4 regions of the Geodermatophilus bullaregiensis genome follow, and region 2 is predicted to be linked to each of the others. Evidence: riboswitches for the same ligand, from Rfam matches in the RefSeq annotation. Region 2 holds a riboswitch; each other region holds the start of a gene.
What was found. A riboswitch is a leader RNA that binds a small molecule or an ion and turns the genes downstream of it on or off. The one in region 2 is predicted to bind cyclic di-AMP.
Positions count from the first base shown of each region.

Region 1 (7,194 bases), 2.7 Mb from region 2:
GCGAAGCCCACGTAGCGCAGCACCTGGTTGAGGCTCGTCGCGCTGCCGGTCTCCGACGGCGGCACGGCGGAGACCAGCAGCGCCGGGAACGCCGCGAACGCCGCACCGACGCCGAGGCCGGCCACCGCCATGACGGCGAACAGCTGCCACAGGTCGGTGCGCAGGACGGCGAAGAGCACGAAGGCGACGCCCTGCACCACGGCCGCGACCGGCAGCACCCGGGCGTGTCCGGCGCGGTCGGCGAGCAGCCGCGCGAGCCGGCCGCCGGCCACGCTCGCCGCCGAGAAGGGCAGCAGGACCAGGCCCGCGACGACGATCGACGTGCCGAAGCCCGCGCCGTCGGCCGGCGGCGCCTGCGCGAGCACCGGCACCGCGGCGAGCAGCAGGTAGTTCGACAGCCCGACCAGCAGCGCCGCCGAGTGGGCGGTCAGCGCGGTCCGGCCGCGGGCCAGCCGCAGGTCGACCAGCGGCTCCGGCGTCCGCGACTCCCACAGCACCCAGAGCACCAGGGCCACCACCGCCGCGCCGGCCAGCCCCCACAGCAGCGGTGAGGTCCAGCCCCACGTCCCGGCCTCGCCCAGGGCGAGCAGCAGCCCGCCCACCCCGGCGCCGAGCAGCAGCGCACCGACGACGTCGAGACGGCGCCGCGGTGCCGCGGCCGGCGGCGGGAGGACCACGGCGGCGGCGACCAGCGCGGCGGCGCTGACCGCGGCGCCGGCCCAGAAGGCGGCGTGCACCCCGCCGAGCTCGGCCACCAGGCCGGCCAGCGGGTAGCCGAGGCCGACACCGGTGACGACGGTGACCGACAGCGCGGCGATCGTCGAGCGCGAGCGGTCCCCGGTCAGGGCCTCGCGGGCGGTGGCGATGGCCAGCGGGGTCAGCCCCAGCCCGAAGCCCTGCAGCGCCCGCCCGGCGACCAGCCACCCGAGCCCGAGCGGCAGGGCGGCCAGCGCGCCGCCGAGGGTCACCACGGCGAGCACGGCGAGGACCACGCGGCGCCGGTGCGGGCCGTCACCGAGCCGGCCGACCACCGGGGTGGCCACCGCGCCGACCAGCAGCGTGGCCGTCAGCGACCACTGCGCGTCCGGCAGCGAGGCGCCGGTGGCCGACGCGACCGCCGGGACCAGCGGCGCGCCGAGGCTGCTGATGACGGCCACGACCGTCCCGACGAAGACGAGCACCGCCACGAGGGCGCGGGGGGACCGGGGGACCGCCATGACCCCCAGCGTCCCAGGTCGTTGCACACACCAAGCAGTGAGCCGCGTCGAACCGCTGCCGTGACCGTCGGGTGGAGAGCCGCCGGGGAGTCTGCGACCGTCGGCACAGCGGAACCGGGTGGCCCGGAACCGCGGGCCGGGTGCGACCGAGGGGAGAGCGCGGATGAACACCGACGTCTCGGCGGTGGTGGAGCGGATCTACGGCGACGTCCTCCGGCGGAACCGGGGCGAGACGGAGTTCCACCAGGCGGTGCGCGAGGTCCTCGACTCCCTGGCCATCGTCCTGGCCCGCCACCGCGAGTTCCTGGAGATGAAGACCGTCGAGCGGATCTGCGAGCCCGAGCGGCAGGTCATCTTCCGCGTGCCCTGGCAGGACGACCGCGGTGAGGTGCACATCGACCGGGGCTTCCGGGTGGAGTTCAACTCCGCGCTCGGGCCCTACAAGGGCGGCCTGCGGTTCCACCCCTCGGTCGACCTGGGCATCGTGAAGTTCCTCGGTTTCGAGCAGGTGTTCAAGAACGCGCTCACCGGGATGCCGATCGGCGGGGGCAAGGGCGGCTCGGACTTCGACCCCAAGGGGCGCTCCGACGCGGAGGTCATGCGCTTCTGCCAGTCGTTCATGACCGAGCTCTACCGCCACCTCGGCGAGTACACCGACGTCCCGGCCGGCGACATCGGCGTGGGTGCCCGCGAGATCGGCTACCTGTTCGGCCAGTACAAGCGGATCACCAACCGCTACGAGTCCGGCGTCATCACCGGCAAGGGGCTGGGCTGGGGCGGGGCGCTGGTGCGCACCGAGGCCACCGGCTACGGCGCGGCGTTCTTCGCCGAGGCGATGATGGAGGAGGCCGGGGAGTCCCTCGACGGCAAGCGGGTCACCGTCAGCGGCTCGGGCAACGTCGCCGTGTACGGCATCGAGAAGGTGCACCAGCTCGGCGGCACCGTGGTGGCGTGCTCGGACTCCAGCGGCCACGTCGTCGACGAGAAGGGCATCGACCTCGACGTCCTCAAGCAGGTCAAGGAGGTCGAGCGGGCGCGGATCGAGGCCTACGCCGACCGGGTGCCGTCGGCGTCCTTCGTCGAGGGCGGCAGCATCTGGGACGTCCCGTGCGACGTCGCCGTCCCCAGCGCCACGCAGAACGAGCTGGACGGCGCCGCCGCCGCCGTCCTCGCCCGCAACGGCTGCCGGTACGTGGTCGAGGGCGCGAACATGCCGTGCACCCCCGACGCCGTCCGGGTGTTCCGGGAGGCCGGGATCGCCTTCGCCCCGGGCAAGGCCGCCAACGCCGGCGGCGTGGCCACCTCGGCCCTGGAGATGCAGCAGAACGCCTCGCGCGACCGCTGGACCTTCGAGCACACCGAGGCGCGGCTGGAGGAGATCATGCGCGGCATCCACGCGCGTTGCTCGGCCACCGCGGAGGAGTACGGCTCGCCCGGCGACCTCGTCCTCGGCGCGAACGTGGCGGGGTTCCTCGACGTGGCCGAGGCGGTGCACGCCCACGGCCTCGTCTGAGCGCCCGGACCACCGCCGCCTACACCCTCCGGCCGTCGATCGGGAGGTCTGCGACGGCGATCACCCCACGAAACCGCTGTCGACTCGTTGTCACGACTTCACGACGCCGGTACCGTGGCCGCGTCCGACCGGTCGTCGTGTCCCCCGTCGGGGGAGGCCGGACGGACGCCGCCGAGTCGCCCGCTGGGGCGAGCCGGGGACCCACCGCAGTACTGGGGTGAATCCCGCACCGGGCATCCGTCCGGGCAGGTAGGGCTGCTTCCCGCCCGAACCCGTCAGCTAACTCGGCAGGCGGCTCACGGAAGAACGGAGAGCCGCCGGATGGCGTGCGCCTGCACCGCTGCACCACTCCCTCCACCCCGGCTCTCCCGGACCCCGGCGCGCCCGCGCACCTGACCGTCCGCGGCCGTCCGCCCCGGACGCCGTCCGCGAGCCCACCAGCCCGAGCACCCTCCGCTCGACCGGCCCCGCGCCGCTTCTCCCTGGTGGGCCCGCGCCGGCCCGGCGCGCTGCCCGCGCACCCGCCGTCCGCCCCGCCGCGGCCTCCCGCGCCGCTGCGCCCCCACACCTCCGGAGCACCCCGCCCCATGGACCCCCGCACGACCACGTCCGGCCGATCCGCCGAGCGCCGCGCCCGCGCCGCCGGCTCCCGCCGCCGTCTGCTCCCCGCCCGCCGTCCCGGCCTGCTGCTCGGCGCCGCCGCCGCAGGCGCCCTGCTGGTCAACGTCGTCGTCGGCGCGGACCCTGCCGCGCAGGCCGGCGCCGGCAGCGCGGAGTCGGCCAGCGTCGCCCAGGAGCTGGGCCTGACCTCCGGGACCGCCGACGCCTCCGGGTCCGCCGACGCCGGCGGAGGCGACGTGGCCGCGGACCTCCAGCCGCTGGAGGACCTGGCCGCCAGCCGCGGCAGTCGCGAGGCCGAGGAGGCCAGCGCACAGCAGGCGCAGGCCGCCGCCGACCAGGCCGCGCTCGACCGGCAGCGCGCCGAGGCCGAGGCCGCCGCCGCTGCCCAGCGCGCCGCGGAGCAGGCCGCCGCCGAGGAGGCCGCCGCCCAGGCCGCCGCTGCCGAGGCAGCCGCGGAGGCGGCCGCCGACCAGGTCGCCGCCGAGGAGGCCGCCGCCGCCGAGGTCGCCGCGGAGGAGGCCGCCGAGGAGGCCGCCGAGGCCCCCGCCTCGTCGGCCGCGCCGTCGTCCGCGAGCTCGTCGGCCGCCGGCTCGGGGACGGCGACCACGGCGACCGCGCGCATCAGCAACACCGCGGGCCCGGTGCAGGCCGTGGTCCAGGCGGCGGCGAACGCCGTGGTCAGCAACGTGGCCGGCGCCGGCGGGATCACCCTCGGCGGCACCCGGGCCAGTGCCGCCGACCCGAACGGCCACCCGTCGGGCCTGGCGCTGGACTACATGGTCATGTCCAACACCGCGCTCGGGAACGCGATCGTGCAGTACCACGTCGCGCACTGGGACGAGCTCGGTGTCGACTACCTGATCTACCAGCAGAAGATGCTCAGCTCGCCGGGGGGCAGCTGGTCGCAGATGGCCGACCGCGGCAGCGCCACGGCCAACCACTTCGACCACGTGCACGTCAACTACGTGGGCTGACCCCACGGCGGGCCGGGCCCGACCGACCCCCGGGACCGGTCGGGCCGCCGCTGTCGGGTGGTCCGGCCGACGATACGGTCGACGTCCGGACCGACCCCAGGAGGACGCCGGCATGGCGCCACCGAGCTCCGTCCCCACCGTGCCGACGGGCGTCCACGGCCGGTGGCACCCGGCCGGCACCTGCGCCCCGCGGCCGCTGACCGACGAGCAGCGCGCCCTGCCCCCGGGACCCGGCCTGCCGTGGGCGCGGGCGGGTGCCGCGGTCGTCCGTGGCTGAGCCCGCGCTCACCCTGTTGCGGCTCGGCGGCGTGGTGGTGGCCGGGTACGCCGACGGCGGGGGGCTCGACCCGGCGCTGGCGCCACGGCCGTACCTGCACCCGGTCCGCACCCTCGACGGCCGGACGGTGACCGACGCGCAGCCCCCCGACCACCCCTGGCACCTCGGTGTCTCGATCGGGGTCCAGGACGTCGGCGGCGCGAACCTGTGGGGTGGCCCGACCTACGTGCGCGGCCACGGCTACACCGCGCGGGCCGACCACGGCCGGATCGAGCACGCCGGCTTCCCGGCCCGGGAGGACGACGGCTTCCACGAGGCGCTGCGGTGGCTGGGCCCCGACGGCCGGTTGCTGCTCGGTGAGCACCGCCGGGTGCGGGCGCGGCCGGTCCCCGCCGGCTGGGAGCTGGGGCTCACGACCGCGCTCACCAACGCGACCGGCGGGGAGCTGTCGCTCGGCAGCCCGGCCACCAACGGGCGGGCGGGCGCGGGCTACGGCGGGTTCTCCTGGCGGCTGCCGGCGGCGCCCGGGCCGTGGGTGCGCACGCCCGTGGCCGCGGGGGAGCAGCGCGCGCACGGCTCGGTGGCCCCCTGGCTGGCCTGGACCGACCGCGCGGCGGGGTTCACCGTGGCCCTCGCCGGAGCCGACGACGCCACCCGCGCCGACCCGTGGTTCGTCCGGGTCGGGGACTACCCCGGCATCGGCTCGCAGCTGGCCGCGCGGCACCCGCTGGTGCTCTCGCCCGGCGGCACCGTGACGCGGGGCTTCCGCGCCCTCGTCGCCGACGGCGTGCTCGGCGACGCCGCGGTGGGGGAGTGGGCGGGCGCGGGGCTCAGCAGCGGGCGAGCAGGTCGAGCACCCGGCCGATGAGCAGCGCGGCAGCGGCCGGGTCGTGGGACGGCAGCGAGCTGTCGGCGAAGCAGTGCCGGTCGCCGGGGTAGAGGAACAGCTCCCCGTCGTCGGCCCCGGCGACCAGCGCCCGGGCGGCGTCGACGTCGCCCTCGCCGACGAAGTACGGGTCGGCGTCCATGCCGTGCACCTGCACGGGGACGCCGGCCGGCCACGAGCCGAACACCGACGCCGGCACGCAGGCGTGGCACAGCACTGCCGCACGGGCGCCGGGACGGTTCTGCGCCAGGTCCTGCGCCGGCAGCACGCCGAGGGAGAAACCGGCGTAGACGAGTTCCGCGGGCAGGCCCTCGACCGCGCGGGTGCCGCGCTCGACCACCTCCCGGGTGCCGATCTGCTGCACGTGCGCCGTGCCCTCGTCGATCGAGGCGAACGTGCGGCCCTCGAACAGGTCGGGTGTGTGCACGCGGTGCCCGGCGGCGCGCAGCTCGTCGGCGAGGGCGACGACGCCGGGCGTCAGGCCCTGCACGTGGTGGAAGACGACGACCTCGGCCATCCCGGGCGGCTCCTCCCCGGCGGTGTGCGGACGGACGGGACGGTAGGGCCCGCCACCGACGGTCCTCGTGCCGGGGCGCGGACGGCGGGCGTCAGGCGCTGAGCGGGGACCGGCGCTGCAGGCGCACCCGGCGCCGCTCCCGCTCGGACAGGCCGCCCCAGATGCCGAAGCGCTCGTCGTTGGCGAGGGCGAACTCCAGGCACTCGGCGCGCACGGAGCAGCCGGAGCACACCCGCTTGGCCTCGCGGGTGGAGCCGCCCTTCTCCGGGAAGAACGCCTCGGGGTCGGTCTCGGCGCACAGCGCGTCGAGCCGCCAGCCCTCCTCGCCGACGGGGTTCCCGCCCATGGCGATCTCCGACCAGGACATCTCGTTCCAGGACGTCGTGGGCTGGTAGGCCGGCGCGTAGGAGGGCTCGGGAGCGGGCTCGTAGGCGGCCGACGACTCGGTGAGCAGGCTGAGGTGGGGGCGGGAGGCGGACACGGGAAGCTCCTCGGATCGGTGGGCGATCGCACCGGCAGTGACGGACCGGTACGGGCTGGCTGCTGTCCGTCACGTTACGGAGTCCGTGAGGCGTCGCGCACTGGCAGGAACTAGCCGAAACCACGCCGCCCGGTTGTCGAATCGTGACCTGGCGTCCGCCGGCTCCCGTGTCGGGTGGGCGGCGGTCGCGTGCGGCCGGTCCCCCGGTGGCGCGCGGGGGGCGGCACCACGACCCGCCGCTGGACGAGATCATCCCGATTCCTCGCCGGGAGCCTGTCGATCCGGCCCGGTGGTGCGTGTCGGACAGACGAGGGCCCGGGAGGCGGGCCCCGACCGAGAGGGAGCGAGATGTCCCAGTACCTGATCCTGATCTACGAGGACGAGACCCGCTACGAGACGGCGTCGCCCGAGGTGACGGCCGAGATCACGGCCGAGCACGAGGCCTTCGCGGCCGGGGTCGAGGCGCACGGCGCGAAGCTGCTCGGCGGCGAGGCCCTGCAGCCGACCGGGACGGCGACCAGCGTGCGCGGCGGGTCCGAGGTGACCGACGGCCCCTTCGTCGAGACCAAGGAGGCGCTGGGCGGCTACTACCTGGTCGACGCGCCCGACCTCGACACCGCGCTCGCCGTCGCCCGGACCGTCCCGGCGCGCTTCGGCGGCGTCGAGGTCCGCCCGGTCATGACCTTCGACTGAGCCGTGTCCGACCCG
Region 1 is NZ_JAFBCJ010000001.1:4,978,750-4,985,943, forward strand. Features, by position in the region: gene JOD57_RS23895 (MFS transporter) at 1-1,217, opposite strand, end outside; gene gdhA (NADP-specific glutamate dehydrogenase) at 1,381-2,730, shown strand; cyclic di-AMP (ydaO/yuaA leader) riboswitch at 2,890-3,039, shown strand; gene JOD57_RS23905 (VldE C-terminal domain-containing protein) at 3,318-4,325, shown strand; gene JOD57_RS23910 (hypothetical protein) at 4,438-4,602, shown strand; gene JOD57_RS23915 (DUF6807 domain-containing protein) at 4,595-5,470, shown strand; gene JOD57_RS23920 (dienelactone hydrolase family protein) at 5,433-6,005, opposite strand; gene JOD57_RS23925 (WhiB family transcriptional regulator) at 6,097-6,486, opposite strand; gene JOD57_RS23930 (YciI family protein) at 6,835-7,179, shown strand; gene JOD57_RS23935 (RNA polymerase sigma factor) at 7,183-7,194, shown strand, end outside.
Region 1: linked by a shared signal. The riboswitch ahead of JOD57_RS23905 (VldE C-terminal domain-containing protein) and the one ahead of JOD57_RS10920 (C40 family peptidase) in region 2 are both predicted to bind cyclic di-AMP.

Region 2 (7,194 bases):
GCTCGACGACGACGCCGCGGCCGCGCGCGTCGCCGTCGTCCCGGCGACCTTGGCCAAGGGGCTGGAGTTCGACGCCGTCGTCGTCGCCGACCCGGCGGCCATCGCCGCCGCCGAGCCGCGCGGGCTCAACCGGCTCTACGTGGTGCTCACCCGCGCGGTGAGCACGCTCGTCGTCCTGCACCGCGACGACCTGCCCGCCCCACTCGTCGGTTGAGCCCCACCCGTCCCGTGCGCCCCTGGCGCGTGGTGTCCGGCGCGGGTGGTTGTGGCGCGTGCCGATACCTGTTGCAGTGTTCGCGGCCCGAGGAGGGAGGCCCATGGACGAGCTACCGAGCCGGCTGAGCACCCTGCTGCGGCTGGCCGCCACGATCGTGGTCGCCGGCGCCCTGGTCGCCGGGCTGCTCCTCCCGTGGGTCGGCGCGCCCTCGCTGGCCGCCCAGCAGTCGGCCGGCCTGCTCGGCGACCTCCCCACCGAGCTCACCAGCGACCCGCCCGCGGGCAACACCGTGCTGCTCGCCGCCGACGGCGAGCCGATCACGTACTTCTACGACGAGAACCGCGACCCGGTGGAGTCCGGCGAGATCGCCGAGGTCGTGAAGCAGGCGATGGTGGCCATCGAGGACGCCCGCTTCTTCGAGCACCACGGTCTCGACGTGCAGGGGACGGCGCGCGCGCTGGCCCGCAACATCGCCGCGGGCGCCGTGGCCGAGGGCGGGTCGACGCTCACGCAGCAGCTGGTCAAGCAGACCCTGCTGCAGACCGCCGACACCGCCGAGGAGCGCTCGGCCGCCACCGAGCAGACACTCGGCCGCAAGCTGCGCGAGGCCCGCCTGGCGCTGGCCGTCGAGGACGTCTACAGCAAGGACGAGATCCTCACCCGCTACCTCAACATCGTCTACTTCGGCCAGAACGCCTACGGCATCCAGCCCGCCGCGCGCGCCTTCTTCGGCGTCGACGCCGCGGCGCTCACCCTGCCCCAGGCCGCGCTGCTGGCCGGGCTGGTGCAGAGCCCCACCTCCGACGACCCGTTCACCGCGCCCGAGGTCGCCACGGCGCGGCGTGACGAGGTGCTGTCGCGGATGGCCGAGCAGGGTCTGGTGACCCCGGAGCAGGCCGCCGCCGCGCAGGCCGAGCCGCTCGGGCTCGCGCCCGCGCCGGCTCCGCGCCGCGGCTGCGTGCAGGCCAGCGTGGGTCCGTTCGTCTGCGACTTCGTGCAGCGGTACCTGGTCCAGGAGCTGGGGCTGACCCAGGAGCAGCTCGACAACGGCGGCTACGTCGTCCGGACGACGCTGGACCCGGAGCTGCAGCGCTCCGGCGACGCCGCGGTCCTCGAGACCCTGGCGCCGGACGACTCGCTGGCCGGCATGTTCACCGCGGTCGAGCCGGGCACCGGCCACCTGCTGGCGATGAGCGTCAACCGGACCTTCGGCTACGACCGGGTCGACCCGACGCAGGAGTCGTTCAACCTGCACACGTGGCCCAGCCAGGGCTCGGGCTCGACGTACAAGGTGTTCGTGGCCGCCGCCGCGCTGGCCCGCGGGTACTCCTCCTACTACACGCTCACCGCGCCCGAGCCCTACGTCTCGCGGGTGTACAGCGGCCCCTGCCAGGGCCGCGACACCGACGGCCGGTACTGCGTGCGCAACGCCGGGTCGGGCTACCGCTCCACCCTGGACCTGACGACGGCGCTCTACCAGTCGTCCAACACCTACTTCCTCGCCCTCGAGGACGCCCTCGGCAGCGTCGAGGAGCCGGTGCGGATGGCCGAGGCGATGGGGCTGTTCCAGTTCAGCCCGCCCGAGCTGCCGCAGCAGATCATCGACGAGAACCGCGGCTCGTTCACCTTCGGCGCCGAGGCCACCAGCCCGCTGGCGCTGGCCAGCGCCTACTCGACCTTCGCCGCGAGCGGCACCCAGTGCGACGTCGTCCCGGTGACCGCCGTCCTCGACCGGCACGGCGAGCCCGCGGTCGGCGCCGACGGCGAGCCGCTGCCGGTGGGCGACCGGTGCACGCCGGAGGCGATCCCGCCGGGCGTGGCCGACACGATGAACCAGATGCTGCGCAAGGACGTCGAGCCGGGCAACCCCGGCCAGACCGGGTCGCGCGCCCACGTCCCCGGGCACCAGATCGCCGGCAAGACCGGCACCTCGCAGGACAACTTCTCGGTGGCCTTCGTCGGCTACACGCCCGAGATCACCGCCAGCGTCATGGTGCTCAACCCCAAGCAGAACGAGGACGTCGGCGGGTTCGGTGGCGGCAAGGGCGCCACGATCTGGCGGGACGCCATGGCGCCGATCCTGCAGGCGCGCGGGAGCAGCGAGTTCCCGCCGGCCGACCCCACCGTGCAGGACGGCAACACCCGCCCGGTGCCCGGCTGCTCCGGCGTGCGGTCCTGCGAGCGCGCGCTGGCCGAGGCCGGGTTCACCTCCCGCACCGTGCGCGTCGACAGCGACGAGCCCGAGGGCGCGTTCCTGGGCACCAGCCCCTCGCGGGGCGGTCGCGCCGTGCCGGGCCAGCAGGTGTCGATCCTGGTCAGCAACGGCAGCGACTACGTGGAGCCCGCGCCCGCGCCTGCGCCCCCGCCGAGGCCGGTGCCGGCTCCCGGGCCCGCGCCGGCCGAACCGCCGGCCGAGTCGCCGTCGCCGGCCCCCGAGGTCCCCGCCCCCGAGGTCCCCGCCCCCGAGGTCCCCGCCCCCGAGGCCCCGGCGCCCGAGCCGGCGCCCGAGCCGGCGCCCGCGCCGGAGCCCCCGCCCGCGCCCGGACCCCCACCGGCGCCCGAGCCGGGGTCCCCGCCGGCGCCCGAGCCGGGGGCCCCGCCGGTCCCGGCCTTCGAGGCCCCGCGCTTCCCGATCCCGGTCCCGATCCCGGGGTGATCCCGGTGCTGGCGCCGGCCCAGCCGCTCGTCGAGCGACTGGGTGAGCAGCCACCCGGCCAGCAGCACCAGGTGCAGCAGGAACATCCAGAGACCGACGGCGACCACGCCGCCCACGGCGACGAGGCCGCCGAACGGTGCCCCGAGGTCCAGCGGCAGCGAGAGGAACAGCACGAAGCCCTGCAGGAACCCCGACAGGCAGGCCGCGGTGAACAGCGCTCCCGAGGCCACCGCGCGACGGCGGTGCCGGCCGGCGGCCACCACCCCGAAGCCCCAGGCCAGCGGGACGGTGAGGACGAACAGCACCGAGTAGTACCCGACGAAGAAGCGGCCGACGGCCGGGCCCAGGCCCTCCTCGAGGGCCAGGTCGGCCATGAACCGGGCGGCCAGCAGCAGCGGGTACAGCAGCACGGGCGTGACGACGACCAGCGGCAGGGTGAGCGCCCGTCCGCGCCAGCCGGTCAGGGTGTCGGTGTCCCGCTGCCGGGTGAAGCGCAGCAGGGCGCGCCGCAGCCCCTCGCCGTAGAAGGACAGCGGCACCAGCGCCAGGAGGAAGCCGAGCAGGTCCAGCCGGACGCCGGCGCCGGCCAGCCGCTCCACCGCCCCCGGCGCGCCCAGCTCGGCCGGCAGCAGCTCGGCCAGCCGGTCGACGAGGGCGCGCACCTCGGTGGGTGAGGTGACCAGCGCGGTGAGCCGGACGGCCACCAGCAGCAGCGGCACGACGGCGATGCCGGCGTAGAAGGTCAGCCCCGCGGCGATGAGGGCGAGGTCGCGGCCGCGCAGCAGACGGCGGGCGCCGCCCAGCAGCGCCCGCGTCTCGGCACCCAGCCGGGCCGCCGTCCACCTCCGCGCCGGGCTCACCGGCTCATGCCACCAGTCCGGGCGGTCACGCGCCCGCCGAGCGGCCGGGGCGGGAGGGGCTCAGCCGCCCGGGTTCGCGTCGTCGGTGGTGGGCGCGTCGTTGCCCGGGTTCTCGCCCGTCTCCTGGCAGCTCGCGTCCTGCTCGTTGCTCGCGTTCTCCCCGCTGGCGTCGCAGTTGGTCGGGCCCCGGGAGAAGTCGGTGTTGTCACCGCAGGCGACCACCGAGCCGAGCAGGGCGAGCGCGAGGAGCGGCCGGGCGAGGCGCATCCGCGTGGAGGAGCACATGCCCGGTCTCGTGCTCGTCCCGGGGCACTCCCAAACCGGGTGGCGGCAACCGGGCGGCGGCCGGAGGGCGGTGTGGGTGAGGTCATTGTGACTCACTCATTGTCACGGGGTGGTCACGCCCTTTACGCTGCGTACGTCCAACGGGGCGCTCCGTCACCGACCTGGGTGGCACCCCGTGGACGCCGTCGAGCCGGTCCGCCCGTGAGGGGGACCGGGCCGGGGACCCATCGCAGTCCCGGGGTGAAGTGCGCGCGGACACCCGTGCGCGCCGGGCGACTCCACGCCCGAACCCGTCAGCTAACCCGGTAGGCGGCCTGGGAGAAGGAGAGACGCCGAACCGTGGCGCCCCTGAGCACGTCCGTCCCCGGCACGCCCGCTCCCGCGCGGTCACGTCGCCGCGCCGTCCTCGCCCTCGTCGGCGCCCTGGGCATGGGTCTCGGCCTCGGGGCCGTCCCGGCACCGGCCGCGGCGGAGGAGCCGACGACGGCCGCCGAGGCCGCCCGGCTCGTCGCCGCCCGCGGGCACGAGCTCGAGGTCGTCACCGAGCAGTTCAACGAGGCCCGCGAGGCGCTGACCGCCCAGCAGGCCGCCGCCGAGGCCGCCGCCGCGACGCTCGCCGAGGCGCAGGTCGCCGTCGACGCCGCCCGTGACCAGGTGGTCGGGATCGCCCGCTCCGCCTACACCGGCGACAGCATGGGCCCGCTGCAGGCGCTCATGACCAGCCAGGACGCCGACGAGTTCGTCAACCGGGTCACGCTGCTCCAGGGCGTCGCCGGCTACCAGGGCGAGCTGCTCGGCCAGGCCGCCGCGGCCACCGACACCGCCACCGCCGCTCAGGCCGTCGCCGCGGAGGCCGCCGCCGAGGCGCAGCGCCAGTACGACGACGTCGCCGCCCGGCAGGCCGGCCTCGAGGCGCAGATCGCCGACTACCAGGCCGACTTCTCCCGGCTCACCGCCGCGGAGCAGCGCGCCGCCCTCGAGGCCGCCGCGGCCGCGCACGCCGCCGAGGACACCCGGGCCAGCCGCGACGACGAGCGCGCCGAGGGCGCGACGTCCGGGAGCGCCACCTCGTCGTCCTCCGGCTCCTCGTCCTCCGGCTCCTCGTCCTCCGGCTCCTCGTCCGGCTCCTCGTCCACCGGGACGGCCGGCGCCCCGGTGGCTGCCCCCTCCGGCGGGGGCAGCGGTGCCGCCGCGACGGCGGTGGCCACGGCCATGGCCCAGCGCGGCAAGCCCTACGTGTGGGCGGCGGCCGGCCCGGGCTCGTTCGACTGCTCCGGTCTCACCCAGTACGCCTTCCGCGCCGCCGGCGTCACCCTCCCGCACTCCAGCGCCATGCAGTCGCGCACGGGCCAGGCGGTCTCCCGCGCCGACCTGCAGCCCGGTGACCTGGTCTTCTTCTACAGCCCGGTCAGCCACGTGGGCATCTACATCGGCAACGGGCAGATGGTGCACGCGCCGACGTCGGGCGACGTCGTCAAGGTGGCCGGCGTCGACTCGATGGGCGGCTACGCCGGCGCCCGCCGCGTCGCCTGAGGAAGGGGCTCCACCGCCCGCTCCGCGGAGCCCCGGCACCCCTCGGGTGCCGGGGCCCGGTCACGTCCGGACCTGCTGGAGCAGCCCCCAGACGAACGCCGCGGTGGTGCCCGACGGCAGCCGGACCTCCCAGCGCGTCACCACCTGCGGGTCCACCTCCACCGCGCCCGGCAGGCCGCTGACGTCGGCGACCACGTGCTCCCACACCCGCAGCCGCCCCTCGGCCGCCGGCGGCACCGGCGAGCCGGGCGCCCGGACGAGGTGCTCGTGCAGCACCGTGCCCCCCGGGCCAGAGACGACCTCCCACCGCAGGTGCGGCCACAGCGGCAGCGGCCAGTGCCGGACCTCGAGGTCGAGGTCGCCGAGGCGGCGCGCCTCGACCCGCTCGGCCGGCCCGAGGACGGCGGCGCGCAGCGCCAGGCCGCGCGGTGCCCGCGGCGCGTGGTGCAGCGCCTGCCACCGCGTGTGCGCGGCGTGCGCCGCGGCGCGGTCGGCGCCCAGCCGGGGGAGCGCCTCGGCGACCAGGTCCGGTCGCAGGTCGGCCATCCGGCGGAGGAGCACCAGGCAGAACTCCCGCCGCGCCAGCCCCCGCACGGGCCCGACCCTGCCACGCAGGTCACACGACCGGCCGGGATTCACGGCGCGGGCCGGCCGTTGGGCAGGGGAGACCCGCCCGTCCCCCCGGAGGACCCGCTCGCCATGAACCCCCGCTCCGTCGCCCTCGCCTTCCGCGTCGTCGCCGTCGCCGAGGCGCTGTCCTGGCTGGGCCTGCTCGCCGGCATGTACGTCAAGTACGTCCCGGAGACCTCCGAGGTGGGCGTCCAGGTGTTCGGGCCGGTCCACGGCGCGGTGTTCATCGCCTACCTCGTCGTCGCGCTGGTCGCCGCCCGGGTGCTCGGCTGGTCGCGGTGGACGGCGCTGCTCGCGCTCGCCGCCTCGATCCCGCCGCTGGCCACCGTCGTGTTCGAGCGCTGGGCCGCGCGCACCGGCCGCCTGCAGGCGCCCGCGCGAGCCTGACCTACCGTGCGGGGCATGGCCGAGCCCGTGCTCCCCGCGACCGCCCGCACCCTGCTGGCCCGCACCGCCCGCGTGCAGCGCGACGGCCGGGCGCCCAGCCTGGTCGCCGGCGTCGTCCGCGGCGGCGGGCTGGCCTGGTCGGCCGGCCGCGGCGACGTCGCGGAGCCGCACCTCGACGTGCAGTACCGGCTCGGCTCGATCAGCAAGACCGTGACCGCCGTCGCCGTGCTGCGGCTGCGCGACGAGGGCCGGCTGGACCTCGACGACCCGCTCGACCGCCACGTGCCCGGCACGCCGTTCGGCGACCGCAGCGTCGGGCAGCTGCTGGCGCACCTCGCCGGCGCCGCCGCCGAGAGCCCGGGCGGCTGGTGGGAGCGGGTGCCCGGCGGGTCGCTGGCCGACCTCGGGCTGGCCGGCGGGCACGTCGTCCTGGGCGAGGCCCGCCGCTTCCACTACTCCAACCTCGGCTTCGGCCTGCTCGGCGAGCTCGTCGCCCGGGCGCGCGGGCGGTCGTGGGTCGACGTCGTGACCGCAGAGGTGCTGGCGCCGCTGGGCATGACCCGGACGACGCCGCGGCCCTCCGGCCGGGCCGCGCACGGGTGTGCGGTGCACCCGTGGGCCGACGT
Region 2 is NZ_JAFBCJ010000001.1:2,315,418-2,322,611, reverse strand. Features, by position in the region: gene JOD57_RS10935 (HelD family protein) at 1-214, shown strand, start outside; gene JOD57_RS10930 (transglycosylase domain-containing protein) at 318-2,873, shown strand; partial or broken gene JOD57_RS25360 (YhjD/YihY/BrkB family envelope integrity protein) at 2,894-3,733, opposite strand; gene JOD57_RS10925 (hypothetical protein) at 3,794-4,018, opposite strand; cyclic di-AMP (ydaO/yuaA leader) riboswitch at 4,198-4,344, shown strand; gene JOD57_RS10920 (C40 family peptidase) at 4,358-5,551, shown strand; gene JOD57_RS10915 (hypothetical protein) at 5,612-6,145, opposite strand; gene JOD57_RS10910 (DUF3817 domain-containing protein) at 6,251-6,568, shown strand; gene JOD57_RS10905 (serine hydrolase domain-containing protein) at 6,584-7,194, shown strand, end outside.

Region 3 (7,194 bases), 2.3 Mb from region 2:
CGATCGACGGCCAGATCGAGTGGGACCCGTCGGTCTTCGGCTACGACTTCACCAGCGGTGAGCGCAACGACGAGGACTCGGCCGAGCACATGCCGAAGTCCGTCGTCGTCAACCCGTACTTCGACTGGGGCGTGGACCGCCCGCCGCGGACGCCGTACCACAAGACCGTCATCTACGAGGCCCACGTCAAGGGCCTGACGATGACGCACCCGGACGTGCCCGAGGAGCTGCGCGGCACCTACGCCGGCATCGCCCACCCGGCGGTCGTGTCCTACCTGCAGGACCTGGGGATCACCGCCATCGAGCTCATGCCGGTGCACCAGTTCGTGCAGGACGACACCCTGCAGCAGAAGGGCCTGCGCAACTACTGGGGCTACAACACGATCGGCTTCTTCGCGCCGCACAGCGAGTACGCGAGCAACACCGACAACGGCATGCAGGTGCAGGAGTTCAAGGGGATGGTCCGCACCCTGCACGAGGCGGGCATCGAGGTCATCCTCGACGTGGTCTACAACCACACCGCCGAGGGCAACCACCTGGGCCCCACGCTGTCGTTCAAGGGCATCGACAACCGCGCGTACTACCGGCTGGTCGAGGACGACCCGCAGTACTACATGGACTACACCGGCACCGGGAACTCCCTCAACGCCCGCACCCCCCAGGCGCTGCAGCTGATCATGGACTCGCTGCGGTACTGGATCACCGAGATGCACGTCGACGGCTTCCGCTTCGACCTCGCCTCGACGCTGGCCCGCGAGCTGCACGCCGTCGACCGGCTCTCGGCCTTCTTCGACCTGGTGCACCAGGACCCGGTGGTCAGCCAGGTGAAGCTCATCGCCGAGCCGTGGGACGTCGGCGAGGGCGGCTACCAGGTGGGGAACTTCCCCGCCCTGTGGACCGAGTGGAACGGCAAGTACCGCGACACCGTCCGCGACTTCTGGCGCGGCGAGGACGCCACGGTCGGCGAGTTCGCCAGCCGGATCACCGGCTCCTCCGACCTCTACCAGCACTCCGGACGGCGGCCGGTCGCGAGCATCAACTTCGTCACCGCGCACGACGGGTTCACGCTCAACGACCTGGTCTCCTACAACGAGAAGCACAACGAGGCCAACGGCGAGGGCAACAACGACGGCGAGAGCCACAACCGCAGCTGGAACTGCGGGGTCGAGGGCGAGACCGTCGACAAGAAGGTGCTCACCCTGCGCGCCCGCCAGCGGCGCAACTTCCTGGCCACGCTGATGCTGTCCCAGGGCGTGCCGATGCTGTTGCACGGCGACGAGCTGGGGCGCACGCAGAAGGGCAACAACAACGGCTACTGCCAGGACTCGCCGTTGACCTGGATCCACTGGGACGAGGTCGACGAGGGCCTGCTGGAGTTCACCAAGCTGGTGACCCGGCTGCGCCACGACCACTCGACGTTCCGCCGTCGCCGGTTCTTCCACGGCCGGCCGGTCCGGCGCGAGGCGGGCGCCCCGGTGCAGGACATCGCCTGGCTGACGCCCGGCGGAGACCTCATGACCGAGGACGACTGGGACGCCGGCTTCGCCAAGTCGATCGCGATGTACCTCAACGGGCACGGCATCCGGTCGACCGACGAGCGCGGCGAGGACGTCGTGGACGACCACTTCTACCTGGCGTTCAACGCCTCGCACGAGCCGATGGACTTCACGCTGCCCGCCGAGGAGTACGCCGCGGCCTGGACGGTCGTGCTGGACACCGCCGAGCTGGGCGAGGTCGAGCCGACGCAGCTCAAGCCGGGCGAGACGATCACCGTGCGGGACCGCTCGATGATCGTGCTCAGCGCCCCCCGCCGGTCGTGACGGTGAGCGAGCCGCTCGGCGCCGACCGGCGCCGCGACGTCCCGACGGCGACCTACCGGCTGCAGGTGACCGCCGACTTCACCCTCGACGACGCCGCGGCCGTGGCCGGCTACCTCGCCGACCTCGGCGTCAGCCACGCCTACACCTCGCCGCTGCTGCGCAGCGCGACGGGCAGCACCCACGGCTACGACACCGTCGACCACGCGCACGTCGACGAGTCGCGCGGCGGGCAGGCCGGCCTCGACCGGCTCGTCGCGGCACTGCACGAGCAGGGCCTGGGGCTGGTGCTCGACCTGGTGCCCAACCACATGGGCGTGGCCGACCCGGCCGAGGCACCGTGGTGGTGGGACGTGCTGCGGCACGGCCGGGACAGCGCGCACGCGTCGGCGTTCGACGTCGACTGGGACTTCGGCGGCGGCCGGGTGCGCATCCCGGTCCTGGGGTCGGCCGACGACGTCGAGAAGCTCGAGGTGGTCGACGGCGAGCTGCGGTACTACGACAACCGCTTCCCGCTCGCGCCCGGCACGGGCGAGGGGACGCCGCAGGAGGTGCACGACCGGCAGCACTACGAGCTGGTCGACTGGCGGCGCGCGGACTCCGACCTCAACTACCGGCGCTTCTTCGCGATCAACACCCTCGCCGGGCTGCGCGTGGAGGACCCCGCGGTCTTCGACGCCACGCACGAGCTGGTGCTGCGGCTGGTGGAGCAGGGCGCCGTCGACGGGCTGCGGATCGACCACCCCGACGGCCTGGCCGACCCGAGGGGCTACCTCGACCGGCTGGCCGGGGCCACCGGCGGGCGCTGGACCGTGGTGGAGAAGATCCTCGAGCCCGGCGAGGACCTGCCGGAGAGCTGGGCGACGGCCGGCACCACCGGCTACGACGCCCTCGCCGAGGTCGACGACGTCCTGGTCGACCCGGCCGGCGAGGCGGCGCTCACCGCGCTGGACACCGAGCTGTCCGGGCGGGAGGTCGACTACGCGCAGCTGGTCCACGACTGCAAGCGCGAGGTCACCGACGGGATCCTCGGCTCGGAGGTCGCCCGGCTGGTGCGGGTCATCGGCGAGCTGCCCGGCATCGATCCCGAGCAGCAGACCGAGGCGCTGGCCGAGCTGCTGGCGACCTTCTCCGTCTACCGCAGCTACCTGCCCGACGGCCGCGAGCACCTCGACGCCGCGGTGTCCGCCGTCCGCGACCGCCGGCCCGACCTGGTCGCGGCCGTGGACGCGCTGCACCCGGTTCTCGCGCAGGCCGGCACCGAGGCGGCCACCCGCTTCGAGCAGACCAGCGGGCCGGTGATGGCCAAGGGCGTCGAGGACAGCGCCTACTACCGCTGGTCGCGGTTCGTGGTGCTCAACGAGGTGGGCGGCGACCCGGCCCGCTTCGGCAGCACGGTCGAGGAGTTCCACGAGGCGCAGGGCCGGCGGGTGGCGCGCAAGCCGCGGTCCATGACCACGCTGACCACCCACGACACCAAGCGCAGCGAGGACACCCGGGCCCGCCTGGCCGTGCTCGCCGAGGTGCCCACCGAGTGGGCGGAGCTCGTGCGGCGGTGGCTGTCCCGGCACCCGCTGCCCGACCGGCCGCTGGCGCACCTCGTGTGGCAGAACCTGGTCGGGGCCTGGCCGCTCTCGCGCGAGCGGGCGCACGCCTACGCCGAGAAGGCCGCCCGCGAGGCGGGCCTGTCGACGACGTGGACCGACGTCGACGAGGCGTTCGAGACCCGGCTGCACGCGCTGGTCGACGCCGCCTACGACGACGCGACGACGCACGCCGAGATCGAGGAGTTCGTCGCCCGCACCGGCCCGGCCGGGCGGTCGAACGCGCTGGCGCAGAAGCTGCTGCAGCTCACGATGCCCGGCGTCCCCGACGTCTACCAGGGCACCGAGCTGGAGGACCGCTCGCTGGTGGACCCGGACAACCGCCGCCCGGTCGACTACGCCCGGCGCCGCGAGCTGCTGACCCGGCTCGACGGCGGGGAGGTGCCGCCCGTCGACGACAGCGGCGCGGCCAAGCTGCTCGTCGTCTCCCGGGTGCTGCGGCTGCGCCGGGACTCCCCGGAGCTGTTCGCCGGCTACCGCCCGGTCGAGGTCACCGGGCCGGCCGCCGGTCACGTGGTCGCCTTCGACCGGGGCGCCGAGGGGCGCGACGGCGCGGTGACCGTGGCGACCCGCCTGCCGGTCGGCCTGGCCGCGGCCGGCTGGGGCGACACCGCGCTGGCCCTGCCGACCGGCGCCTGGCGCGACGTGCTCACCGGCACGCGCGTGGTCTCCGACGCCGGCGGCACGCCGGTGGGCGAGCTGCTGGCCCAGCTGCCGGTGGCCCTGCTGGTCCGCGACTGAGGGCGAGGTCACACCGCCGCGGGGGGCGTCCCGACCGCGGCGGTGTGACCAGCGGGTTCCCGGAGGGCCTCCGGGCGGGCGCGGACCGACACGCCCGGGGCCCCTGGGGCGCGATGTGCCCCGCCGAGACCCGGCCGTTACCTTTGCCCGCGCACCCGGCCGACAGAGAGCCGGGCGTCGGAGCCGATCCGCCCAACCCCGTCCGTCGGCGTCCGTTCCTCCTGCACCGCCAGGACGGGGGTGGGGGACCCACTTCGACGGTCGCCGCCGTGGTCACGGGGCCACGCAGCACCGTCTCGGGGTGAAGCCGCACGTCGTGCGGCCGGGGCACCGATCGCTCCGAACCCGACAGCTCACCTCGCAGGCGGCGGATCGGAGTACAGCCATGTCCTCGTCCGTGCCCACGACCACGCCCTCTGCCGGTCGCCTCCGCGCTTCGACGCCGCAGCGGATGGCCACCCTGGCCCGCCGCACCGCCGTCACCGTCGGCATCGCGGCCACCTCGATCGGCGTCCTCGCCGGCCCGGCCTCCGCGGCCGCGCCCAACGACTGGGACGCCGTCGCCCAGTGCGAGTCCAGCGGCAACTGGAGCATCAACACCGGCAACGGCTACTACGGCGGCCTGCAGTTCAGCCAGAGCACCTGGGCGGCGTTCGGCGGCCTCGACCACGCCCCGCGCGCCGACCTGGCGAGCAAGGCGCAGCAGATCGCCGTCGCCGAGCGCACGCTCGACGTACAGGGCCCGGGTGCCTGGCCGACCTGCGGCAAGGCCCTCGACCCGTCCGCGCCCGAGGCCGGCGCGGCCCCGGCCGCGGCACCCGCCCCCGCTCCGGCGGCGGCTCCGGCCGATCGGGAGCCGGAGGCTGCGTCGCGGGACGCACGCCCGTCGGGTGAGACCCACACCGTGCGCTCCGGCGACACCCTGTCGAAGATCGCCGCGGCCAGCGGCACGACCTGGCAGGCCCTGTTCGCCGCCAACGAGGGCACGGTCAGCGACCCGAACCGCATCCACGTCGGTCAGGTGCTGCAGCTGCCGTGAGCCGCACGGCAGCCGGGGGGAGCTCCTCCCCCCGGCTGCCGGGCCCGGCCGGGGTTGACGGCAGCCCGCGCGGGCACACCCTCCCGGTCACCCGCCGACTCCTGGAGGCCCCTGCATGTCCGCACCCGTCGAGTTCGCCGTCTGGGCGCCGGTCCCCGAGCGGGTCCGGCTGCAGGTCGACGGGTCGGTGCACGAGATGCGCCGGGACGACGACGGCTGGTGGCGGGCCGAGGTCGCGGCCGCCCCCGAGGCCGACTACGGCTACCTGCTCGGCGACGACGACGCGCCCCGCCCGGACCCGCGCTCGCGCCGCCAGCCCGAGGGCGTGCACGGCCTCTCCCGCCGCTTCGACCCGGCCGCGCACGCGTGGGGCGACCGTGCGTGGACCGGGCGCCCGCTGGCCGGCGGCGTCGTCTACGAGCTGCACGTCGGCACCTTCACCCCCGAGGGCACGCTGGACGCCGCGATCACGCGACTGGACCACCTGGTCGACCTCGGCGTCGACTTCGTCGAGCTGCTGCCGGTCAACGGCTTCGACGGCACGCACAACTGGGGTTACGACGGCGTCCTCTGGTACACGGTGCAGGAGAGCTACGGCGGGCCGGCGGCCTACCAGCGCTTCGTCGACGCCTGCCACCAGCGCGGCCTCGGCGTGGTCCAGGACGTCGTCTACAACCACCTCGGCCCGTCCGGGAACTACCTGCCGCTGTTCATGCCGGTCTTCGCCGAGGGCGGGGCGAACACCTGGGGCGAGTCGGTCAACCTGTCGGGCCCCGACTCCGACGAGGTCCGCCGCTACATCGTCGACAACGCGCTGATGTGGCTGCGCGACATGCACGTCGACGGGCTGCGGCTCGACGCCATCCACGCGCTGGTCGACGAGCGGGCCACCCACGTGCTCGAGGAGATGGCCCGCGAGGTCGACCGGCTGTCGGTCGCCGAGCGCCGGCCGCTCACGCTGATCGCCGAGAGCGACCTCAACGACCCGCGGACGGTCACCCCGCGGGCGTCCGGCGGCCTGGGCATGACCGGGCAGTGGAGCGACGACTTCCACCACGCGCTGCACGCCACGCTCACCGGCGAGGGCCAGGGCTACTACCGCGACTTCGCCGAGGCCGGGCTCGCCGGGCTGGCCAAGACGCTGACCGGCGCCTTCTTCCACGACGGCGCCTGGTCGAGCTTCCGCCGCCGCCACCACGGCCGGCCGGTGGACACCGCGCGGCTGCCGGGCTGGAAGTTCCTCGGCTACCTGCAGGACCACGACCAGATCGGCAACCGCGCCGTCGGGGACCGGGTGTCGGCGTCCCTGTCCCCCGGCCTGCTCGCCGTCGGCGCGACGCTGGTGCTCACCAGCCCCTTCACCCCGATGCTGTTCATGGGCGAGGAGTGGGGCGCCTCGACGCCGTGGCAGTTCTTCACCAGCCACACCGACCCGGAGATCGGCCGGGCGACGGCGGAGGGCCGCAAGGGCGAGTTCGCCGAGCACGGCTGGGACGCCGACGAGGTGCCCGACCCGCAGGACCCCGAGACCTTCACCCGCTCGAAGCTCGACTGGTCCGAGCCGCAGCGGGAGCCGCACGCGCAGCTGCTGGCCGTGCACCGGGCACTGCTGGCCCTGCGCCGGGCCCAGCCGGAGCTGACCGACGCCGACCTGGCGTCGGTGGCGGTCGCCTGGGACGACGCCGACCGCTGGCTGGTCGTGCACCGCGGCGCGCTGCGCGTGGTGGCCAACCTCGCCGACCAGCCGCGCGAGGTGGACCTCGACCGGGCGCCCACCGAGGTGCTGTTCGCCACCGGCGAGCTCCCCGCGCTCGACGGCGCCACGGTGACGCTGCCGCCGGAGAGCGCGGCCGTCCTCAGCACGCACTGACGTGCGCCGGCTGCTGCCGGACCCGGACGGCGGGCCGCTGGACGACGCCGCGCTCGCGGACGCCTACGCGCTGCCGCCCGGGCGCTCGGTGCGGGTGGACTTCGTGGTCTCCCTCGACGGCGC
Region 3 is NZ_JAFBCJ010000001.1:4,566,288-4,573,481, reverse strand. Features, by position in the region: gene glgX (glycogen debranching protein GlgX) at 1-1,820, shown strand, start outside; gene treY (malto-oligosyltrehalose synthase) at 1,823-4,162, shown strand; cyclic di-AMP (ydaO/yuaA leader) riboswitch at 4,415-4,544, shown strand; gene JOD57_RS26525 (LysM peptidoglycan-binding domain-containing protein) at 4,614-5,201, shown strand; gene treZ (malto-oligosyltrehalose trehalohydrolase) at 5,317-7,071, shown strand; gene JOD57_RS21925 (dihydrofolate reductase family protein) at 7,073-7,194, shown strand, end outside.
Region 3: linked by a shared signal. The riboswitch ahead of JOD57_RS26525 (LysM peptidoglycan-binding domain-containing protein) and the one ahead of JOD57_RS10920 (C40 family peptidase) in region 2 are both predicted to bind cyclic di-AMP.

Region 4 (7,194 bases), 2.0 Mb from region 2:
CGCTCCAGAGCCTCGGCGTAGCGCGGCAGTTCCCGGTTGAGCACGCGGTCGAGGTCCCTGTCCGGCTGGCGGTCGGTGTCGACAGCTGGGAGCTCCTCGGTCGGTGGGGTTGAAACGGGCGGCGGTGAGCCGTCCGGGCGAGCGAGGAGCTGCCGGATCCGCGCCTCCGCGTCGTTGCGCTGGATGCGGCAGACGGTGAGGAAGGCGCCGAGGGAGTAGAGGATGTCCTGGTCGATCGCGTCCCGTGGTACCTCACGGAGCCACGTGACCGGTCGCTGGTGCCGCATCGACTCGGGGGCGTCCGGCACGTAGCCGTAGGGCCCTGTGACACGGCCGAAGGCGACGACGGGCTCGGTCTTCAACGGCAGCGCGACCAGATCGCCGTCGGCCATGCGCCTCTGGAAGGCGTCGACCTGGCCGACCCAGTTGGAGATCGTCGAGGGCTTGGCGTCCGGGTGGGTCTCGATGAGCCGCTCCCGCAGCTCGTCGGTCGTCGTCACGTCGGAGAGGTCCCCGGCCCGCGGCCAGCCGATCCCCACCACGTGACGGCTCAGGGCGAGCTCGTCACCCTCGCCGTGCCGGCCACTGCGGACCATCCAGAGCGCCATGCATCCCCCATCTCGAGCTGCCTGCGGATGCTCGCACCCGGAGGATCGGACGCGCGCAGGGGCGTCAGGCGGCGCGGGGGAGCAGGGGTTCGGGGACGGTGATCGGGGTGCCGTCGGGTCGCCAGGTGCGCCATCGCCCGTCGGGTTGTCGTTCGACGCGGAAGCCGTGGTGGACCTTGGTGTGGTGGCGCTCGCACAGCAGTGCCGAGTTCTCCAGGTTCGTCTCGCCGCCGTCGATCCAGTGGACGAGGTGGTGCACCTCGGCCCACCAGGTGGGTGCATCGCAGCCGGTGAACACGCAGCCGCCGTCGCGCAGTTCGACCGCGCGGCGCAGGTACCGGTCGGCCAGGCGCTGCTCGCGGCCCAGGTCCAGCGGTGCGCCGTCGGGGCCCATGACGACGCGGGAGACGGTGGCGTCGCAGGCCAGCCGTCGGGCGCGGGCGGCGGAGATGGTCGCGCCGAAGCCCATCCGCCCGGCCCCGGGTCCGGTGGCCGGATCGGCCAGGTCCTCGACGTCGATGACCACGGCGACGTGCGGCTTGACCGTGCGCAGGGTGGGCAGGTCCCCGGCGGCCAGCGCGTTGTCGGCCAGCTGCACCAGGGCGTCGCCGAGGCGCTGGGCGCGGGTGCGGTCGTCGCCGGCGGGCCGGTCGGCCTGCACGAAGGACTCGACCGCCGCCTGGAACTTCTCCCCACCGGCGGCGTCGAGCTGGCCACGGAAGGACAGCGATCCGTCGGCGTGCTTGGCCAGCGTGAGCGACCGGCCCTCGGTGGGATCGGGTTCGGGTCCGTCGGGGTCGAGGTCGGCCAGGTAGTGCCGCACCACGCGCACGAAGTCGGCGTGCGGGTGATCGAGGGCCACCTGGGTGAGGACGGCGTCGATGACGGCCAGGTCCACCCCGGCGGCCGCGGCGGCGGCCAGCCGCTCGGGCGTGAGGATCTGCCCGGCCACGGCCACCTGCTCGGCGCTGACCAGCCCGGTGTCGTGCGCCTCGGCCAGCGCGGGCAGGTGCTCGAGAACCCGCCCGGCGGTCACCAGCCGGCCGGCCGCGGCCGCCGAGAGCCGGCAGTGCCCGCGCAACCAGGACGCCGTGCTCGTCAGCCCGTCCCGCTCCGGTGCCTGGGACAGTTCCGCGGCCCGTACCCGCCGCGCCAGCAGGGCATCGACCCGGTTGCGCTCGGCGACCAGCGCGGCGACGTCGTCGAGAACGTCACCGCCCACCGGATCACCCGAACACATGTACGAATTCTAACCGATCGGACCGGGGTGCTCAACCTGAAAATGCAGGTCAGCGGCCTATGAGGTGCGATGTGTCAGCGCGCATCGAGAGAGGTCACGGCGGCGGCTGGCCGCCGACCACGCCGGCGACCACCGCGGCCGCGGCATAACCGGACCGGACGGCGTCCAGCACGGACTGCCCGGCGCGCCAGCCGCTCAGCACCCCGGCCGCGAACGCGTCCCCGCACCCGGTCGTGTCACGCAGCCGCCCCGCCGGCAGCGGCTCGACCGGCACCTCCCACGCGCCCGCCGCCGAGACCACCCGGGTCGGGCGGGCACCGGCGTGCACCAGCACCAGCCCGGGTGCCCAGGCCGGCAACGAACCGTCCAGGCCCAGGGCCGTGGCCTCGGCGGCGTTACAGGAGAGCAGGTCCGGCCGCAGCCCGGCGAGCAGGTCGGTGTAGGCGCCGACCCCGTGCGCGGCGATGCGGGTCGCGGCGGCGACGTCCACGCTGATCGGCACCCCGCGCCCGTGTGCCGCCGACGCGGCGCCCCGCAGCGCGCCGGGGAAGCGCAGCAGGTCGTAGCCGTCCAGGTGGACGACGGCCGCATCGGCGACCCACGAGGCGCGGACGTCGGAAGGCTCCAGCCCGCCTTCCCCACGGTCGGTCAGCAGCGTGCGCTCGCCGTCGGGGTGCACCAGCACCGTCGACACCGGCGCCCGTCCGCGACGCACCACCGCCACCTCGACGCCGCGCCCGGCGAGACCGGCCAGCAGGTCGTCGGCGAGCGGGTCCGCGCCGGCCCAGCCCGCCAGCCGGGACGGGACACCCAGCCGTGCCAGGTTCGCCGTCACGGTGGCCGGGGCGCCGCCAGCCGTCGTCGTCCGGACCACCCGCTGTTGGCCGCCGACCACCAGGGGAGCCGACAGCTCGAGCAGTTGGTCGGCGACCAGCTTGCCCAGCGCGACGACCGGTCCCCGCCCGGCGGGGCGGGGCCACGCCGGGCCGGTGGAGGTCACGGCCGAGGAGTCTCCACCGGACCGTCCTGACGCGACGGCGCCCCGGCCCACCAGGGCCGGGGCGTCGTCCGAGGATCGCGTCAGACGATGCGACGGGCGCCCTGGTACTGCGGCATGGAGTCCAGGGCGACCACGGCCACCGGCTTGCCGGCGGTCGAGGCGTGGACCATCTGGCCGTTGCCGATGTACATGCCCACGTGCGAGACCGGGCTGTAGAAGAACACCAGGTCACCCGGCTGGAGGTCGGCCTTCGCCACCGGGGTGCCGAACGTCGACTGGGCCTTCGAGGTGCGCGGGATCGAGACGCCGGCCGCCTTGTAGGCGAAGCTGGTCAGCCCCGAGCAGTCGAACCGGTCGGGACCGGTCGCGCCGTAGAGGTACATGTCACCGCGCTGGGCGAGCGCGGTGTCGACGGCCGTCTGGGCCGCGCCGTTGGGAGCGGCGACCGGCGCGGCCGTCACGGCCCCACCACCGCCGCCACCCACGGCAGCCGAGGCCGGGAGGGGTGAGAGGACGATGCCGGCTCCGGCGATGGCCGCGACGGCGATGCCGCGGAACGAGCGACGAGCGGTGGACGTGCGGGTAGTCGTCATCGACGACGGTTCTCCTGTTCTCCACGATCGCCTACCGGGTTAGCTGACGGGTTCGGACGGAGGAGTCGCCCGGCGCGACGAGTCGCGCTCCACCCCAGTGCTGCGGTGGGTCCCCGGCCCGGGAGACCGGCTGGGTGCCGGCATCCGGTTCGGCGCATCCGGCGGGTGTCACACGGGGAGTGACGAAGGGCCCTGGCCGGACCGCGACGACGGTAGGTAGGGGTCCCTGAGCGCTCAACCGCTCCGGTCGGCCGCCACGCCCGATCCGGGTCCGCGCACTTGACTCCCGCCCCGGATCCGACACGCCGCGCTGACCAGCGCGGACACCCGAACTCCTCGACACGCGGGAGCCGGCCGCCCGGCGCGGACACGCCGCGCCGGGCCAGAAAGGACGCGGCGGTGCGTCCGAACGCGCAGTCAGCGGCCCACCACCGACACGGCACGGAGGACGTCGGGATCGCCACGGTTGCGGCGCGCGTTCACGGGGCACGAGGACAGGAATCGACACGAGGAGGCAACCCCATGGGGATGTTGAGGAAGCTCGTCGCTTCGGGCGTCGCCGCCAAGGTGGTGCAGGAGCTGCAGAAGCCGCAGAACCAGGCCAAGATCAAGAAGTTCATCCGCGACTACCAGGCCAAGAACAAGAGGGGCGGCGGCACGGCCGGTCGCTACTGACCGCACCGCGCACCTGTCTCGCGACCCCCGCCCCGGACCGCCGGGACGGGGGTCGCGTCGCGCCGGGACCGGGGACGCAGCAGCGTGCACCCGGAGCCGCTCGCCGCGCCGCTCCCGGCGTCGACCAGGGCACGAGCGCGCCGCCGTGCTCGCCGCCGCGTTTGCGCTGCTCCAGGGCACCCGCCAGCCTGACGCCGGGCCCGCCGCAGAGTCGCGGCGGACCGACCGAGGAGGCGCCATGAGCAGGGACATCGACGGCAGCCGGATCGACGCCGTACTGGCCGACGCGGTGGAGCGGGGAGCGGTGCCGCACGTCGCCGCCATCGCCGCCGACCGCGACGGCGTCCTCTACGAGGGCGGCGCGGGGGTGCGCGTCGCGGGGGAGTCCGACGACCCGGTCACCACGAGCACCCAGTTCCGGATCATGTCGATGACCAAGATGGTCTGCACGGCGGCCGCGCTGCAGCAGGTGGAGCGCGGCGAGCTGGACCTCGACGCCCCGGTCGAGCAGTACCGCCCCGAGTTCGCCGACGTCCGGGTCCTCGAGGGCTTCGACGGCGACACGCCCCGGCTGGTCGAGCCGGCCCGCAAGGCGACCGTCCACCAGCTGGTCACCCACACCACGGGACTGGGCTACTGGTTCTGGAACGCCGAGCTGCTGCGGTACGAGACGGCGACCGGGGTCCCCAACGTCGTCCCCGGGTCGGCGCGCGCGTTCGAGGCGCCGATGGTCGCCCACCCCGGCACCCGGTACGTCTACGGCATCAACACCGACTGGCTCGGCAGGGTGGTCGAGGCGGTGGCCGGCACGACCCTCGACGAGGTGATCGCCACCGGCATCACCGGCCCGCTCGGGATGACCGACACGATGTTCCGGCTCGACGAGGAGCGGAAGGCCCACTGCGTCGCCATCCACACCCGCGGCCAGGACGGCGGGTGGACCGCGGTCGACGAGATCCTCAACCAGGAGCCCGACTGGTGGGCCGGCGGGCACGGCCTCTACTCGACACCGCGCGACTACACCCGCTTCGCGCGCGCCCTGCTCCGCGGAGGCGAGCTCGACGGCGAGCGCATCCTCTCGGCGGAGACGGTCGACCGGGCGTTCACCAACCAGATCGGCGACCTCGACTTCCCCGCCGAGATCCTCACCGCGGACCCGCCGATCACCGACAGCCTCCGGGCCGGCCCCGGCCACACGTGGGGCTACGGGCTGCTCCTCAACACCGAGGACCAGCCGGGCCGCCGCCGGGCCGGCACCGGTTCCTGGGCGGGGCTGTTCAACACGCACTTCTTCGTCGACCGCACCACCGGCGTCTGCGCCTCGATCTACACCAACTCCCTGCCCTTCATCGAGCAGGACGGCGCGTGGCGGGTCTACGGCGAGTTCGAGGAGGCTCTGTACGCCGCGCTCTGACCCACTCTGCGGCCGCTCGTGCTCTGCCCCGCCGGTCGGCGCAGAGCACGAGCACCCGCGTCAACGTTGTGGCGCGCAGGCCGATGTGGACGCCACCTGCTCGATGATTCATGTGCTCATCCATCTGGCTCGACGATCAGGAGTTGACTCACCGAGGGAGCGACGTTGAGCACCATGGCATCTTCTGTCCGGAGTCCTGCCTTTGCTGCCTTCAGTCTCACCTCTGCGGAAGCGTCCGAGTTGCGCTCGTTCTCGGTGAGTGGGAGGTATCGACCATCGACACCGCGTCGGGGGATCGGACGTTGTGCCCACCATTCCAACGCGATGTCTGCTTCGTCTGCTTTGAGACGCAGCCATGGGCGGATGTCCCTCAGTGCCCGCACGCCAGACAGAGAGCTTGCTTGCCAGTTCCAGGCCGTGCGCCTGTAGCTCCTGTTCATCTCAGACAGGGAGCCGCCCCAGCGCGCCTGGCACTCTCTGAGTAGCAGAGTGCTCTTCGCCGTGATGTTCTGCGTCAACTGCACCCGTAGCGTCCGACCGCCTTTCCCGTTCCTGTAGACCCCAACCGATCCCTCGCCGTCGAAGAAGCCAGCGAAGTAGAGTAGGAATGGATCCACGTCAGTCGCCTTTCACGTTGACCATCTGCCTGAGGGTGTGTCGCACCTCGACTAGATCAGAAGCGTCTGACATCACTTGACCTATGGGTTTGTAGGCATCGGGGTGCTCGTCGAGGAAGGCGTCCGAGCGGCCCCAGGCGATGCCCCTCATGCGCCGGTCGAGGTCGGCGCGGCTGAACATCCGCCGGGCGGCGCCCCGCGAGTGGTTGCGGCCGGCGCCGTGCGGCGCCGACATCAGCGCCTCGGCGTTGCCCTTCCCGACGACGACGTAGGACGCCGCGCCCATCGACCCGGGGATCAGCCCCCACTGGCCGGTCCGCGCGGAGATCGCGCCCTTGCGGGACAGCCACACCTCGGTGCCGTGGTGGGTCTCCCGCTCGGTGTAGTTGTGGTGGCACTGCACCACCTGCACCCGCCGGACCTCCTCGGTCAGGAACCGGGACACCTGCTCGGCGAGGCGGTCCATCATCTCCTCGCGGTTGAGCGCGGCGAACCGCTGCGCCCAGTGCAGCGCCTCGACGTAGGCGTCGAACTCCGGCTCGCCCTCCTCCAGGTAGGCGAGGTCGCGGTCGGGGACGTCGACGCCCCTCGCCCGCGTGCGCTCCTGCGCCACCCGGATGTGCTTCGACGCCAGCTTGTTGCCCACACCGCGGGAGCCCGAGTGCAGGAACAGCCACACCCGGTCGGCCTCGTCGAGGGAGACCTCGATGAAGTGGTTGCCCGACCCGAGCGAGCCCAGCTGCAGCGGCCAGTCGGGGACGACGCCGTCGGCCTGGGCCGCCCCGGGCAGGCCCCGCAGCTCCTCGACGCGCGGCGTGGCCGTCTCCCGCACCTTCCTGTTGTTGCGGCCGGCCGACAGCGGGATCGCCCGCGAGATCTGCTCGTGCAGCGTCGCCAGGTTGCGGCCGCGGACGTCGTCACCGGTGAACTGGGTGCGCACGGCCGTCATCCCGCAGCCGATGTCGACCCCCACCGCCGCCGGGATGATCGCGCCGTCGGTCGGGATGACCGAGCCGACGGTCGCGCCCAGGCCCAGGTGCGCGTCGG
Region 4 is NZ_JAFBCJ010000001.1:4,357,638-4,364,831, forward strand. Features, by position in the region: gene JOD57_RS20920 (restriction endonuclease) at 1-608, opposite strand, end outside; gene JOD57_RS20925 (HNH endonuclease signature motif containing protein) at 673-1,830, opposite strand; gene JOD57_RS20930 (carbohydrate kinase family protein) at 1,943-2,848, opposite strand; gene JOD57_RS20935 (C40 family peptidase) at 2,929-3,441, opposite strand; cyclic di-AMP (ydaO/yuaA leader) riboswitch at 3,454-3,588, opposite strand; gene JOD57_RS20940 (hypothetical protein) at 3,964-4,116, shown strand; gene JOD57_RS20945 (serine hydrolase domain-containing protein) at 4,355-5,530, shown strand; gene JOD57_RS20950 (RtcB family protein) at 6,149-7,194, opposite strand, start outside.
Region 4: linked by a shared signal. The riboswitch ahead of JOD57_RS20935 (C40 family peptidase) and the one ahead of JOD57_RS10920 (C40 family peptidase) in region 2 are both predicted to bind cyclic di-AMP.